One region of the Microbacterium sp. CH-015 genome, then DNA from elsewhere that is predicted to be linked to it. Evidence: predicted binding sites of a transcription regulator. Region 1 holds the regulator's gene; the other holds the start of a gene.

Region 1 (7,615 bases):
CGGGAACCTTCGTGAACTGCGTGTTCACGAAGAACGGGACGACGTTCTCGGGGTCGCCCGCGATCGCCCACTCGAGGAACTTGCCGGCCGCCTCAGCGTTCTTGGTCTTCGCGTCGATGACCCACTTGAAGTTACCCATCGTGGTGGCCGTGTTGCCGACCGCGTCATCCGCGTCCGGGAACTTGCCGACGCCGGTCTTGGTGAGCAGATCCTTGTAGTCGGAGCCGATCTCGGACATCATCCACGAACCGGAGACCTTGAAGGCCACCTTCTGCTCGCCGAAGTCCTTGCCCTCGACATAGGCGCCGAGTGCCTGCTTGGGCATGTAGCCCTTGTCCCACAGCTCCTTGTAGTTGGCCATGAGCTGGCGGTAGCCGTCGGTGTCGATGTCGGGCGCCGTCCAGTCGTCCTTCAGCGCCAGGTGGCCGTTGAAGTTGTACTGCTGGCCGACCGACGACCAGGCGAAGGTCACCGCGTCTGCCGCGGGCGAGATGCAGTACTGACCCTCCTGCAGCGTCGGCTGGATCTTGGCGCACGCCGCGAACAGGTCGCTCCACGTCGCCGGGCCGTTCTCGGCGTCGACGCCGGCAGCCGTCAGCATGTCCTTGTTCCAGAAGAGGACCGCCTGCGGCTCCTGCAGCAGCGGGTACGCGTAGAACTTGTCGCCGATCTCCGAGATGGACTGCGCTGCCGGAAGGATCTGGCCGAGAGCGTCGTCGGAGACGATGCCGTTGAGCTCGTGGAGCTGGCCGGCGTTGACGGCATCCTGGATGGAGCCCGCGTGCGTGTACACGTCAGGCGCCTTGCCGGCGGCCTGAGCGGCCTTCATCTTCTGGTCCCACGCGTCAGCGGGAACCTCGGTGTCGACGACCTTGATCTCGCTCTGGGCCGCGTTGAACTTCTTGACGATGTCGGCGTACCACTCGTTCTCCGTCGGGGTGAACGTGCGGTGCCAGAACTGGATCGTCGTGACAGAGCCCGACTCTCCACCTCCGCCGCCTCCTCCGCTGCAACCCGCGAGCAGCAGGGCTGCTGCGGATGCCGCTGCGATCGCGGCGGTCAGCGTGCCGATTCTCTTGTGCATTGGTCCCTCCTTCAGGAACACGGCTCTTCTCTGAGCCGACACTCGGTGCTCGGGATGCCCCGTGCGGTTTCGAGAGGCGGACGGTGCGTCTGCGCCGCGGATCGCCGTTGATCTCAATACAGGCAGACTAGAAGAAATCGATTTCAAACTCAATCCTTCGTGTGGGGCGTTTCGCCACTTCTTCGCGGCAAGCTGGTTGAGCCGATGCTCCCGCGCCCCGGATTTCCGGTGGATACGGAGGGTGCCATCAGTTTGTATCGATTTCACAACGGGTGCTTAACCAGATCGATCGAGAACCAGAACACGTTGTACGGCCCCCAGAGCGACAGCGTGAAGTAGAGGGTGCGGCCGTCGTTCGCGACATAACGGGGGTTGAGGTAGGGCGAGTAGAGGCCCGGGTAGTCGGTTGCCGAAACGAGTTCGATCGCATCGCCCCACGGCCCCCAGGGCGTCAGTCCCTCACGGATGTAGGCGTTGCCGGCATCCGAGTAGGTCATGACCCACCGCTCGAGGTACGTGGACCACATGACCGAGAGCTCACCGATCGTGCCGTCCACGATCGTCTCGGCCGCCGTGAGGTCGTCGCTCCAGACGGCGGCGCCGGAAGAGTCGGTGCCGGTGAAGTAGCTGTACGCCGCGGCGTCTTCGACGGCTGCCGTCGTCGCCTCCACGCGCATGAGCTGCACCCCGCCAAACCGGCCCGAGGGGATGCACCAGAAGTAGATGTACTCGACGCCGTCGTCCCTGACGTGCTGCGTCGCCACCTGCACGAAGTTCGAGTCGCCGGGCCAGCGCGGACCGTCGACCGGCTGCCAGCTCACGCCCTGATCATCCGATTTCACGAGGGCGGCGTAGGTCGAGTCCCACTGCCCCGCCTCGCCCCAGTAGTTCACCGACATGTACGAGACGTAGAGCGTCTCGCCGATCGCGAACCCGTACGTCGGGATCTTGGTGACCTCGCCCGCGCCGTCGTTCGGGTCGTGGTCGCCTTCGATGAGCGCGCTCGCGAGCCCGACGTCGTCGACGGGTGCCCAGCCGTCGAAGGTGATGCCGTCGGAGGGGTCGTCGTCGGTCGTCCAGGCCGAGACATTCGAGCGCCAGAACCCGCCCTGACCGCCGTACGAGTCGGGGTCGCGCTCGCCGAACGTGTCGCCGAAGAAGAAGTACGTGCGGTCGCCGATGTTCGTCATCGAACCGAGGTCGGTACCCGCGACGCCGACGGATGCCGTGTCGTTGATCGCGCCCGGCCCGGTCAGCTGCGCGATCTCGGTGAGGTTCTCGACGCCGTCGAGCACGAACGGCTTGTCGCTGTCGGTGTTCACCTCGGGTATTGCGGAGGCTCCCCCCGCACAGCCGGTGACGGATGCCGCCACTCCCGCGACCGCGATGGCCGCTCCGATTCTGGTGCGCTTCGTGGCCATACCGCTGCTCCTCGCATCGTCGCGTTCCGGCAGGCTAGCATGAAATCGATTGCAAGGGATGGGGCCCGTGGGCGCCGGCCGAACGTCAGAAGGTGATGAGCTGGCGCAACTCGCCGCCGGCGGCGAGGCGGTCCATCGCCTCGTTGAGCTCGCCGAGACGGATACGACTCGACACGAGCCGCTCGAGCGGCAGCCTGCCGCTCCGCCAGAGGTCGACATAGCGCGGGATGTTGCGGGCGGGCACGGCGGAGCCCAGATAGCTGCCGATCACCGTGCGAGCCTCGCCCGTGATCGTCAGCGGCGACAGCGACGCGCGGGCATCCGGCGCGGGAAGCCCGACCGTCACGGTCGTGCTGCCCGGGGCCGTCAGCGCGAACGCCGTCTCGAACGCGCGGGCGCTGCCCGCCGCCTCGATCACGACGGATGCCCGGATGCCGGCATCCAACGCCTCCTGCGGCGCGAGCGCCGAGGTGGCCCCGAGCTCCCGCGCGAGCTCGAGCTTCGCGGGCACGGCATCCACGCCGATCACCTCGTGGCCCTCGGCCACCGCGACGAGAAGCGCCGCCATGCCGACGCCACCGAGCCCCACGACGATCACCCGCTCGCCCGAGGCGGGCCGCCCTGCGTTGATGACCGCCCCGCCGCCGGTCAGCACGGCGCAGCCGAGGAGCGCGGCGATCTCGGCGGGCACGTCGGCATCCACCTTCACGACCGAGGTGCGGCTGACGACGGCGTGGCTCGCAAACCCCGAGACGCCGAGGTGGTGGAAGACCTCGCCTCCCGCCTCGCCGTGCAGGCGGATGCCGCCACCCACGAGCGTGCCCGCGCCGTTCGCGGCCGAGCCGACCTCGCACGGCAGGCGGCCGTCGGTGCGGCATCCCGCGCACTCGCCGCATCGTGGGAGGAACGTCATCACGACCCGGTCACCGATGGCGAGGTCGTCGACGCCGTCACCGACCTGCTCGACGATCCCGGATGCCTCGTGGCCGAGCAGCATCGGCGTCGGGCGCACGCGGTTGCCGTCGACGACGCTCAGGTCGGAGTGGCAGACACCCGCGGCGTCGATGCAGACGAGCACTTCGCCCGCCTGCGGCGGGTCGAGCTCGAGTGTCGCGACACGAAGCGGGCGCGTCTGGGCGAACGGCTTCTCGGCGCCCGATACCTCGAGCACTGCGCCGGTGATCTGCATGGGGGACCTCCTCGTCGCCCTCGACGTTAGTCCACCCGGCAGGGCGTCAGTCGTCGCTGTCGGGTAGCGGCAGAGGCCGCCACAGCACGACCTCGGTCGCGCGGCGCACGCGCGTACCGTGGCGGAGCGTGACGACCGAGCCGCTCGGTCCCGCCGCGAACACGCGGGAGCGGCGGCCCAGCTCGTCCTGCAGACGGCGCTCGAGCTCGGCGACCTGACGCCGCAGCATCCGCGTCTCGTTCTCGAGCTCGATGAGGCGCGAGATGGCGGGCAGGCTCATGCCCTCGGCCGAGAGTGCTGCGACCTCGCGCAGCTGCTTGACGTGCCGCAGCGAGTACCGCCGCGAGCCGCCCTGCGTGCGCCCGGGCACGACCAGGCCGAGCCGGTCGTACTGCCTCAGCGTCTGCGGATGCATCCCCGCGAGCTCCGCGGCGACCGCGATCGCGAAGATCGGAGCCTCCTCGTCGGGCTGCTCAGCCATCGCGCACCTCCCGCGTCGCGGGCACAGGAGATGTCACGGGCACAGGATGCCAGGCAGGCATCCTGCCCTGCGTGCGTGAGATCTCCTGTATCCGTGACATGGCGGAGGTCACTCCCGCGCCTTGCTCATGAGGTCGGCGCGCGGGTTCTCCTTGGGCTCGAGCTCGTGGAAGCGCTCGAGCGCTTCGCGCGCGCGCTCGTCGAGGTGCGCGGGCACCGCGACCTGGACCTCTGCGAGGAGATCGCCCGTGCCCTTGCTCGTCTCGACCCCGCGGCCTTTGACGCGCAGCACGCGCCCCGACGGGGTGCCGGGCGCGACGCGGAGCTTCACGGGGTCGCCGCCGAGGGTCGGTACTTCTATCGTCGCGCCGAGCGCGGCCTCGGTGAAGGTGACCGGCACGGTGACCCGCAGGTTCAGTCCGTCACGCGTGAACACCGGATGCGGCCGCACGCTCACCTGCACGACGATGTCGCCTGTCTCGCCGCCGTCCGGCGAGGGGCGACCCCGGCCACGCAGGCGGATCTTCTGCCCGTCGGAGACGCCCGCGGGAATCTTGACCTTGAACGGCTTGCCATCTTCGCCCGCGAGGGTGATCGTCTCCCCGCGCACGGCGGTCTGGAAGTCGAGGGTCGTGCGCGCAGTGACATCCGCCCCGCGCTGCGGACCGCCGAACCCCTGGTATCCGCCGGTCGACTGCCCGAACCGGCCCGAGCCGAAGCCCCCGCCACCGCGCTGCTGGCCGAACATCGCGAACAGGTCATCGAAGTCGGCATGCTGGTACGAACCGCCGCCGCGCCCTCCGCCGAAACGGCTGAAGACGTCCTCGAACCCGCCCGCGCCGCCGGATCCGGGCGCCTGGAAGCGCGCACCGCCCGAGCCCATCGCGCGGATCTGGTCGTACTCCTCGCGCTGATCCTTGTCGGAGAGCACCGAGTACGCCTCGCTGATCTCCTTGAACTTCGCCTCTTTCGCGGCGTCGCCCTGCGCCTGGTCGGGGTGGTACGTGCGCGCGAGCTTGCGATACGTCTTCTTCAGGTCGGCGTCGGAGACGTCCTTGGAGACGCCGAGGACCTTGTAGAAGTCCTTGTCGAACCAATCCTGACTGGCCATCTGTCTCCTCAGTCCGCTCCGCCGGCGACGACGACCTTCGCGGGGCGCAGCTCGATGTCGCCCAGCCGGTAGCCGACCTCGACGACGTCGAGGATCGTCCCGTCGGCCACATCACCCGGGTTCGGCGCGTGGAAGATCGCCTCGTGCTGCTGCGGGTCGAACGCCTCGCCCGCCTCGCCGTAGCGCTCCACGCCCAGGCGCGCGACGACGCCGCGCAGCTTCTCGGCGATGGCCTGCAGCGGCGAGCCCTCGGCGAGGTCGCCGTGCTTCTCGGCACGGTCGAGGTCGTCGAGCACGGGCAGCAGCCCCTTGGCGACCGAGCCCTTGGCGCGGTCGATCTCGACCTGACGCTGTTCCTCGGTGCGCCGACGATAGTTGGCGTACTCGGCCTGCACGCGCTTGAGGTCCATCAGCAGGTCGCGGGCCGCCTCGGAAGCCTCGGCGACCGCGGCCTCATCGGTCTGCGGCGCGTCGAGGATGTCCTCGACCGTCAGCTCGTCGCCGTCGCCGTCGGCGTCCGCCGCGGCATCCGTCTGGTCCCCATGCGAGTCGGGGCCGGAGGCTTGCGCCTCCGACCCCTCGTCACCGGGGACTTCGCGCCGGCCTGAGCCTGTCGAAGGCTCGATCGGGTCTTCGAAGTCCTTGTCGCTCATGTGTCGATTCTCTTACTTCTTGTCCTCGTCGTCGTCGACCACTTCGGCGTCGATGACGTCCTCTTCGGGGTTCGGCGTCTCACCGTTGCCGGGCTGGCCCACGTTCGGGTCGCCCTGCTCGCCGGCAGCCTGGCTCGAGGCGTAGATCGCCTCGCCGAGCTTGCCCTGCGACGCGTTGAGCTTGTCGAACGCGTTCTTCACCGCGTCGTCGTCCTCGCCGGCCAGCGCCGTCTTCAGAGCGTCGACATCGGCCTGGACCTCGGTCTTGACGTCCTCGGGGAGCTTGTCGTCGTTGTCCTTGATGAGCTTCTCAATCGAGTACGCGAGCGTCTCGGCCTGGTTGCGGACCTCGGCGGCCTCACGGCGCTTCTTGTCCTCGGCGGCGTGCTCCTCGGCCTCGCGCACCATGCGCTCGATGTCATCCTTCGGCAGGCTCGAGCCGCCGGTGATCGTCATCGACTGCTCCTTGCCGGTGCCCTTGTCCTTCGCGGACACGTGCACGATGCCGTTGGCGTCGATGTCGAAGGTCACCTCGACCTGCGGGATGCCGCGGGGAGCCGGCGCGATGCCGGTCAGCTCGAACGTGCCGAGCGGCTTGTTGTCGCGCGTGAACTCACGCTCGCCCTGGAAGACCTGGATCGCGACCGACGGCTGGTTGTCGTCGGCGGTGGTGAAGGTCTCGCTGCGCTTGGTCGGGATGGCGGTGTTGCGCTCGATGAGCTTCGTCATGATGCCGCCCTTGGTCTCGATGCCGAGGCTCAGCGGGGTGACGTCGATCAGCAGCACGTCCTTGCGCTCACCCTTGAGGACACCGGCCTGCAGGGCGGCGCCGACGGCGACGACCTCGTCCGGGTTCACGCCCTTGTTGGGTTCCTTGCCGGTCTCCTTCTTGACGAGCTCGCTCACGGCGGGCATGCGGGTGGAGCCACCCACGAGCACGACGTGGTCGATCTTGTCGACCGTGATGCCGGCCTCGCGGATGACGTCCGCGAACGGCTTCTTGGTGCGGTCGAGCAGGTCCTTCGTGAGGTCCTCGAACTTCGCGCGCGTCAGCGTCTCGGAGAGCGACACCGGACCGGAGTCGGTCAGCGACAGGTACGGCAGGTTGATGGAGGTGCTCGTCGAGCTCGACAGCTCCTTCTTCGCCTGCTCGGCGGCCTCCTTGAGGCGCTGCAGCGCGATCTTGTCGTTCGAGACGTCGACACCGGTGGTGTCCTTGAACTGCTTGATCAGGTAGTCGACGACGCGCTGGTCCCAGTCGTCACCGCCGAGGCGGTTGTCGCCGGCCGTGGCGCGCACCTGGATCGTGGAGAAGTCGTCGTCCTTGCCCACCTCGAGCAGGGACACGTCGAACGTGCCGCCACCGAGGTCGAAGACGAGGATGAGCTCGTCCTCCTTGCCCTTGTCGAGGCCGTACGCGAGCGCGGCGGCGGTGGGCTCGTTGATGATGCGCAGGACGTTCAGGCCCGCGATCTCACCGGCCTCCTTCGTGGCCTGACGCTCGGCGTCGTTGAAGTACGCGGGAACGGTGATGACGGCATCCGTCACCGAGTCGCCCAGGTACTGCTCGGCGTCGCGCTTGAGCTTCTGGAGGATGCGCGCGGAGATCTCCTGCGGCGTGTACTGCTTGCCGTCGATCGGCTGCGTCTTCCAGTCGGTGCCCATGTGCCGCTTGAC
Region 2 (7,615 bases), on a different contig from region 1:
GGCTGCGGACGTAGTTCACCCACGCCGTGCCCGCCGGCAACGCATGCCGGCGATCGAGCGCCTGCTGCAGCATCCGCCCGTCGCGCGTCGCGAGCGCCTCCCACGTCAGCGCCATCTGCAGCGGGTTGTACGACAGCTCGCACTCGTCGGGCGAGATGTAGCTCACGACCTCGTCGGGGTGGACGATCGCCTCCGACTTGAAGATCATCCCCGGCGCGGCCATCGCGAGCACCGCGTTGAATGCCTGCAGCAGCAGGTGCGCCTCCGGCAGCGACTCGCACGCGGTGCCCAGGCGCTTCCAGATGAAGGCGACGGCATCCATCCGCAGCACCTCGACGCCCTGGTTCGCCAGGAACAGCATCTCGCCGGCCATGGCGCGGAACACCGCGGGGTTCGCGTAGTTGAGGTCCCATTGGTAGTGGTAGAACGTCGACCAGATCCAGCGCCCGTCCGCGAGCTGCACGAACGAGCCGGGGTGGTCATCGGGGAAGATCTCGCGCGTCGTCCGCTCGTAGGCGTCGGGCATCTGCCGATCGGGGAAGATCAGGTAGAAGTCCTCGTACTCCGCATCTCCCGCGACCGCCTTCTGCGCCCACTCGTGCTCGCTGCTGGTGTGGTTGAAGATGAAGTCGAGCACCAGCGAGATGCCCGCGAGTCGCAGCTCAGCGGCGAGCTCCGCGAGCTGCGCCATGGTCCCGAGGCTCGGATTGACCCGCCGGTAGCTCGACACCGCGTAACCGCCGTCGTTGTCCCCGTCTGGGGCGTCGAACAGCGGCATGAGGTGCAGATAGGTGAGCCCCAGCTCGCGGAAGTACGGGATCTGATCGCGGATGCCGGCGAGGTTTCCGGCGTACCGGTCGACGTAGCAGACACCGCCCAGCATCCGCTCGGACTGGAACCATTCCGGGTCGGCGGCGCGCTGACCGTCGCGGACCTTGAGGTCGAGAGGCCGCGCGTTCCACGAGGCGGACGCCGCGGCCACCGTGGCGGCGAGCTGCTCGTTGCCGTCGGGACGGTCGCCGTACAACTGCGTGAACAGCGCGTGCAGGCGGGCGAACTGCACGTCGAAGCGGGCGAGAAACGCCTCGTCGACCCGACCGGCCGCCTCGGCGGCCTCCAGCGCGGCGGTGCGATCGGCATTCGGCGTCGACAGCGCGGTCATCGTGCTCCTTCCGATCCACTCAGCCTACGCGGGGCGCCGACCCGGCGCTGTGGCGGCGACCGCGGCGTAGGCTCGAAGGATGAGCGCCTACGTCTCGGCGTTCGAGCTGTTCTCCATCGGCGTAGGACCCTCGAGCTCCCACACGGTCGGCCCGCTGCGGGCGGCCCGCGACTTCGCGCGCCGCGCGGCCGATGCTGCGGGCGGCGCTGCCACGGCTGGCGGCGCTGCCGGCGCGATCGCGCGGCTGGAGTGCACGCTGTACGGGTCGCTCGGCGCGACCGGCATCGGGCACGGCACGCCGGATGCCGTCGTCGCCGGCCTGCAGGGCCACGAACCCGAGACGGTGGATCCCGCCGACGTGCGCGCCGCGTGGACGACCTGGAACGATGGCGACGCCCTGCTGCTCGACGGCCGCATCCCGGTGCCGTTCGCCCGGGACGACATCACCTTCGCCCCGCGCACGCGCCTGCCGGGGCACCCCAACGCGATGACGCTGCGCGCGCTCGATGCGGCGGGCGGGGTGCTCGTCGAGGAGACGTACTACTCGATCGGCGGCGGCTTCATCCGGCGGGAGGGCGAGGACGCGGCGGTGGCCGCGGCATCCGCCCCGTTCCCCTTCGCCACGGCGGCGCAGCTGCTCGACGTGTGCGACGAGCACGGCCTCACGATCGCGGAGGTCGCGCGGTGCAACGAGGAGGCGCTGCGCCCAGAGGTCGAGGTCGCCGTCGGGCTCGACGCGATCTGGGACGCGATGGCCGCCTGCGTCGACGCGGGCCTTCACGCCGACGGCGTGCTCCCCGGGATGCTGAAGGTGAAGCGGCGGGCCGGCGCGATCCGCGCGCAGCTCGACGCGGCCTCGGCCGGCGGCGGACGTGAGCTGCCGGGGGAGTGGCTGGGGGCGTTCGCGCTCGCCGTCAACGAGGAGAACGCCGCGGGTGGTCGCGTCGTGACCGCGCCGACCAACGGCGCCGCCGGCATCCTGCCCGCCGTCGCGATGTACTGGTGGCGCTTCCTCGCCGACTCCGGCCTCGGCGCCGAGAACGCCGTCACGCCGTACGGCGAGCTGGTGGGCTCGGCGCTGCTCGGCATGCACGCGCGGAGCGCGGACGACGGCCAGGACGCCCTGGCCGCGGCATCCGTCGCAGAGGCGAATCGTCGCCGCGGCATCCGCCGGTTCCTGCTGACGGCGACGGCGCTCGGGTCGCTGTTCAAGGCGAACGCATCGATCTCGGGGGCCGAAGGCGGCTGCCAGGCCGAGGTCGGGTCGGCCTGCGCGATGGCGGCGGGCGGACTCACGGCCGTCATGGGCGGCACCAACCGGCAGATCGAGAACGCCGCCGAGATCGCGATGGAGCACCACCTGGGCCTCACGTGCGACCCCGTCGGCGGGCTGGTGCAGATCCCCTGCATCGAGCGCAACGCGATCGCGGCCTCGACCGCGGTCACCGCCGCGCGGCTCGCACTGCGGGGCGACGGCAGCCACTACGTGCCGCTCGACGCGGTGGTCGAGACGATGCGTCAGACCGGGATCGACATGTCCACGAAGTACAAGGAGACCAGCGAGGGCGGTCTCGCGGTCAACGTCGTGGAGTGCTGACTCGGCGCGGCCCGCGGGATGCGGCGTGCGCCTGTTCAGGTGGCGCGTGCCGCGGGAATGCGCCCGTGATTTCCGCGGCGAGCGCCACCTGAACCGCGTCAGGAGCGGCATCCGCTGAAACCTTGTCAGGGGTGCCATCCGCTGAAACCGCGTCAGGGGCGCCACCCGCGTCGGATCAGCGCCTGACGCACGAGGGCGATATCGCGCCCCCGGCTCGGCCGGATGTGCCTGGCGGTGAGCCGGACGAGCTCCCAGTCCACCGTCGCGTAGGCGGCCTGTTTGTCGATGTCGCGGTCCCACTGTCGGCGCGTGACGCGGTGGTGATCGCCCTCGATCTCGACGGCCACGCGATACTCCGGAAAGGCTCCGTCGGTGATACCGAGAAGGATGCCGCGGTGGTTGCGCACTTCGTGGTCGAGCACCGGGTCGGGCAGGTCGGAGTCCCGCAGGTTCTCGCGCCAGTCGGTTTCGAGCAGCGACATGCTGTGCTCCGTGATGCGCGGCAGCGCCGTCCGCAGTCTCTCGGCGCCCTGGCGCCGCCCGGCCTCGATCGCCGCGCGGAGTTGCGCGGGCGTCGCCAGCTGCAGCTCCGGGCGCCGTCGGCCGCGGTCGTCGCGAGGGATGCGCGCGATCGCGTCGCCGAGTTTCACGAGGTCGCGCACGTCGAGGTCACGGCCGAGCAATGCCCAGGTTGTTGCGGGCGTGGCCACGCGCAGACCGGACGCGATCGTGGTGAACGCAAGTCCCGGCTGGACCTTCACCGATCGGATGCCGGGGCGCCGCAGCGCCCGGTGCGGCGCGAACACCGCGACCTGAAGGTCATCGGCAGCGGCGGCGAGGGCATCGAGGAAGGGGAGGTCGAGGGCGGCGAGCGCCGTCGTTCCGATGTAGAACGCGTGGTCGGGGAGGATCAAGCTGTGCGCGCGGGCGCGAGCGAGGATCTCTGCGCGGGCGATGTCGTCAGGGGGCATCGTGGAAGAGCCCGGTCCCTCGCCCCGCGACGCCTCGCCCCGCGTAGCCCCGACCCGCGGAGCTTCGCCCTGCGGGGCATCGAGTCGTCGGGCGCGCACGCCGCGGAACGGGCGCTCGAGATCCGCGGCGCGCAGTCGGCCCTCTGTCGCTCCGGCGGGCCGCCGCTGGCCGGCGAGGAACACGTCGCCGAGGCCGGCGGGGAGGGGTGCGGGTGGGCGCGGCATCCTGCCACCTTGGCGCGTTGCGGCCGCGCGTGGGCGCTGGATCGGTCGTTCTGTGGATGACTCCGCGAATCGGGTGATTGGGGAGAGACCGGTGCGTGGTTCAGGTGACGCGTGCCGCGGAAACACCCCCGCGATTTCCGCGATAAGCGCCACCTGAAATCGCCCCGCCCCGAACCCGAAATTACCCCCGCCACACCCCCGTTCGCCGCCCGCGAACGGTTGGCACTCTCGCCCCGAGAGTGCTAATCTGAAGCTACTTGAGTCGACAAGGCTCAACTTCAGACCAGACAGAGATAAAGGAGAGAAAAATGGCCACGTATGACCCGTTCCGTGACCTCGACCGCCTCGCGTCGAGCCTCTTCGACACGCGCCGCGGCCCGCGCCGCATGCCGATGGACCTCTACCGCGACGGCGACCACTACGTGCTCAGCGCCGACCTGCCGGGCATCGACCCGGGCTCGGTCGACATCGACGTGGACGGCCAGCTGCTGACGATCCGCGCCGAGCGCACCCTCAGCGAGGGCGAGGGCGTCAAGTGGATCACGCGCGAGCGTGAGACCGCGAGCTTCCTCCGCCAGCTGAACCTCGGGCAGGGCATCGACACCGACGGCATCGCCGCGACCTACAGCAACGGCGTGCTGACGGTCACGATCCCGGTGAGCGAGAAGGCCAAGCCCCGCAAGGTGCAGGTGGTGGCGGATGCCGGTGCCCCGACCATCCAGGCCCACGAGAGCGCCCAGGAGCCGCGGCCCGTCGAGCAGTGAGCCGCCGGCGCAGCCGAGAGCTACCCCGGCGAAAGCCACCGGAGAACCGCCCCGAGTCCACCCGGACTCGGGGCGGTTCTCGTGTGTGCGGGACCCGTCCACCATCGAGGGCAGCGACTGCCGCATTCGCGGCGGTGGGCGTCTGCCGATCAGCCGGCCCCGCAAGCGCGAGTTCCTCGCGGCGCTGGCGGAGCACATCGGCTCGCGCGGCATCACGGCGTGAACGACGTCGAAGGCCCCGTCCTCGCCGAGATTCCCCGCTACCTCACCGCAATCGCCGAGTGGGGCGCGTGCGTCGTGTACATCGCGATCTCGCGCCGGCGGTTCGGCGCCGCGCCGACCGCGCTCATCGCCGCGCTGGGGCTCGCGGCGCTGCTGGCCGTGCAGCTGTGGGCCGGCACGCTGTCCATCGGGTGGTGGATCCCCGGCATGCTCGTCGCGGCGGCGACGATGTTCGCGCTGATCCACGCCGGCATCGACGCGACGGCACGCGGGTCCGGCTTCATCGCGGCGCGCGCGTTCGTGCTCGCCGAGCTCGCCGCGTCGGGGCTGTGGCAGATCGACCGGTTCTACTCGCAGCAGCTCGACCCATACCTCCAGCCGATGGGTGCACTCGTGGTCTACGGGCTCATCTTCGGCGTCGTGGCGCTGGGCGAGCACCGGCAGTTCTCCCGGCAGGAGCGGTTCGACGTCGGCGGCGCGCAACTGGTGGGCTCCGTCGCGATCGCGGTCGCCACCTTCGGCATCTCCAACCTCAGCTTCGTGAGCATCGACACGCCCTTCAGCGGCCGGTTCGGCGCGGAGATCCTCTACATCCGCACGCTCGTCGACCTCTCCGGGTTCATCGCGCTGCACGTCCAGTTGCGCGTGCACAACGAGGCCGTCGCGCGGCGGGATGCCGAGGCGATGTCGCAGCTGCTGCGCAGTCAGCACGACCAGTACGAGATCACGCGACGCTCGATCGACGAGGTCAACCGCAAGCATCACGACATGAAGCACCACCTCGACGCGATCCGCTGCGAGCAGGACCCTTCCACGCGCGCCCGGTCTTCGCCCACGACGACTTCACGATGGTGCGCGTGGAGAACACCTTCGATGGCGTCGTGCTGCGCGATGGCGACCGCATCGTCACGCGGCAGCGCGAGCGCGGTCACGGGTACGGGCTGCGCAACATCGAGACGGCGGCGCTGGCGTACAACGGCACCGTGTCGGTGAGCGCCGACGACCGGTGGTTCTCGCTGCGGGTGCTGTTCCCGCAGCAGGAAACGGAGACCGCCTCGGCATCCGCCTAGCTGACGGATAGAATCGGCGCACCAGCACTCCCCGTCACGGACCGTCAGCAAGGATGCCGATGACCGACCCCTCCGCTGCGCCCAGCCCGCGGCCGGCGGGCACGCAGCCCGCCGCACCGCACGAGACCGAGCTGACCACTCCGGTCTCGCTCACCCTGCCCAGCGGTCGGCTCAACCCGGCATCCATCGGCTTCGCGCGCTCGCCGCTGGTCGACACATCGGGCATCGGGGGACGGCACGGCTGGGGGCGCAACAAGCGCTGGGAGTACTGGAACGTCATGACGCCCGCGCACATCGTCGCGCTGACGGTGTCGTCGCTGGACTATGCCGCGGTGCACGAGGTGTGGATCTTCGACCGGGCGACCGCGCAGACGTGGGGGCGCAGCGCGACGGTGATCCCGGTGCGCGACGTGGCGCTTCCCGGCACCCTGGCCGGCGGCATCGCGATCGCCCGCGCGAAGGACCTCGCCGTGACCGTCACCCCCGCCGACGGCGGGCAGGTGTGGCGTCTGCACGCGGAGATCCCCGGGGCGGCGTTCGACATCACTGTGGCCCGCCCCGCCGACCACGACTGCCTCGCGGTGGTCGTGCCGTGGTCGCCGCGGCTGTTCCAGTACACCGTGAAGGACGTCGCGCTGCCGGCATCCGGCACTCTCACGCTGGACGGCATCCGCCACGAGGTCCCCGCCGGATCGTGGGCGGTGCTGGACCACGGGCGCGGACGCTGGCCGTACGACATCGCGTGGAACTGGGGCGCCGGATCGGGCGTGCTCGCCGACGGCCGGACGATCGGGATCCAGGTCGGCGGGCGCTGGACCGACGGCACCGGCGCCACCGAGAACGGGGTCGTCGTCGCCGGAGTGCTGCACAAGATCTCGGAGCCCGTGCAGTGGACGTACGACCTCGGCGATCCGCTGCGCCCCTGGCAGGTCGCCGGCGGGGGTCTCGACGCCACCTTCACGCCGTTCTACGACAAACGTTCGGCGATGAACCTGGGCGTCGTCGCGTCGCGCACCGACCAGTGCTTCGGCACGTGGGCGGGCACGTTCCGGACGGATGCCGAGGTCATCGCGTTCGAGAGCGTCGAGGGCTTCGCCGAGGACGTCCGCAACCGGTGGTGACCGGCGGCGGCCTCGTTACGGGGTTCCGGCGTCGTCGGCGCCGCGGAGCTTGCTCGTCAGCGCCCGCAGCTGGGCGAGTTCGTCGTCGGTGAGCACCGACATCCGCTCCGCGATCGAGCGGCCGTGGGCCGTCGCGACCCGGCGGAAGGCGGCCAGCCCGTCCTCCGTCGCGCGGACGATCGCGCCACGACCGTCCTGCGGGTCGGGACACTTGCTGATAAGCCCGCGCGCGACCATCCGATCCACCAGGCGCGAGACGCTCGGCTGGCTGATGAGCATGTTGGCGGTCACATCGCGCAGGCGCGCGGCGTGGTCGTCGCCACGGCTGACCGTCAGGAGCACGTCGTACTCCGCCTGCGTGAGGTCGTCCTCGCGGAAGTCCCCGCTGATCTCGTGGAGGACCTCGTGCTGCGCGCGGAAGAGGCTCTCCCACGCGGCGATGGCGAGGCGGCGATCGGTCATGGATGCCACTGTAGCCCCGCT

Evidence for each region. The regulator HspR, encoded in region 1, represses chaperone genes until heat shock. The targets are predictions, from matches to a motif close to AAGTTGAGTCNNNNNGACTCAACTT.
Region 2: ACPYN4_RS08945 (Hsp20/alpha crystallin family protein) is a predicted target of HspR. The motif match lies at 4,210-4,234, and genes of this name have one in related genera.

What each region holds. Positions count from the first base shown of each region.
Region 1 is NZ_JBNAFJ010000003.1:266,111-273,725, forward strand. It holds gene ACPYN4_RS07765 (ABC transporter substrate-binding protein) at 1-1,084, opposite strand, end outside; gene ACPYN4_RS07770 (DUF4185 domain-containing protein) at 1,348-2,505, opposite strand; gene ACPYN4_RS07775 (alcohol dehydrogenase catalytic domain-containing protein) at 2,591-3,694, opposite strand; gene ACPYN4_RS07780 (heat shock protein transcriptional repressor HspR) at 3,741-4,175, opposite strand; gene ACPYN4_RS07785 (DnaJ C-terminal domain-containing protein) at 4,284-5,285, opposite strand; gene ACPYN4_RS07790 (nucleotide exchange factor GrpE) at 5,294-5,938, opposite strand; gene dnaK (molecular chaperone DnaK) at 5,951-7,615, opposite strand, start outside.
Region 2 is NZ_JBNAFJ010000004.1:220,994-228,608, reverse strand. It holds gene ACPYN4_RS08960 (amylosucrase) at 1-1,162, opposite strand, end outside; gene ACPYN4_RS08955 (L-serine ammonia-lyase, iron-sulfur-dependent, subunit alpha) at 1,242-2,759, shown strand; gene ACPYN4_RS08950 (hypothetical protein) at 2,912-3,955, opposite strand; gene ACPYN4_RS08945 (Hsp20/alpha crystallin family protein) at 4,264-4,719, shown strand; gene ACPYN4_RS08940 (hypothetical protein) at 4,805-4,942, shown strand; gene ACPYN4_RS08935 (GHKL domain-containing protein) at 5,790-6,011, shown strand; gene ACPYN4_RS08930 (DUF2804 domain-containing protein) at 6,071-7,132, shown strand; gene ACPYN4_RS08925 (MarR family winged helix-turn-helix transcriptional regulator) at 7,148-7,594, opposite strand.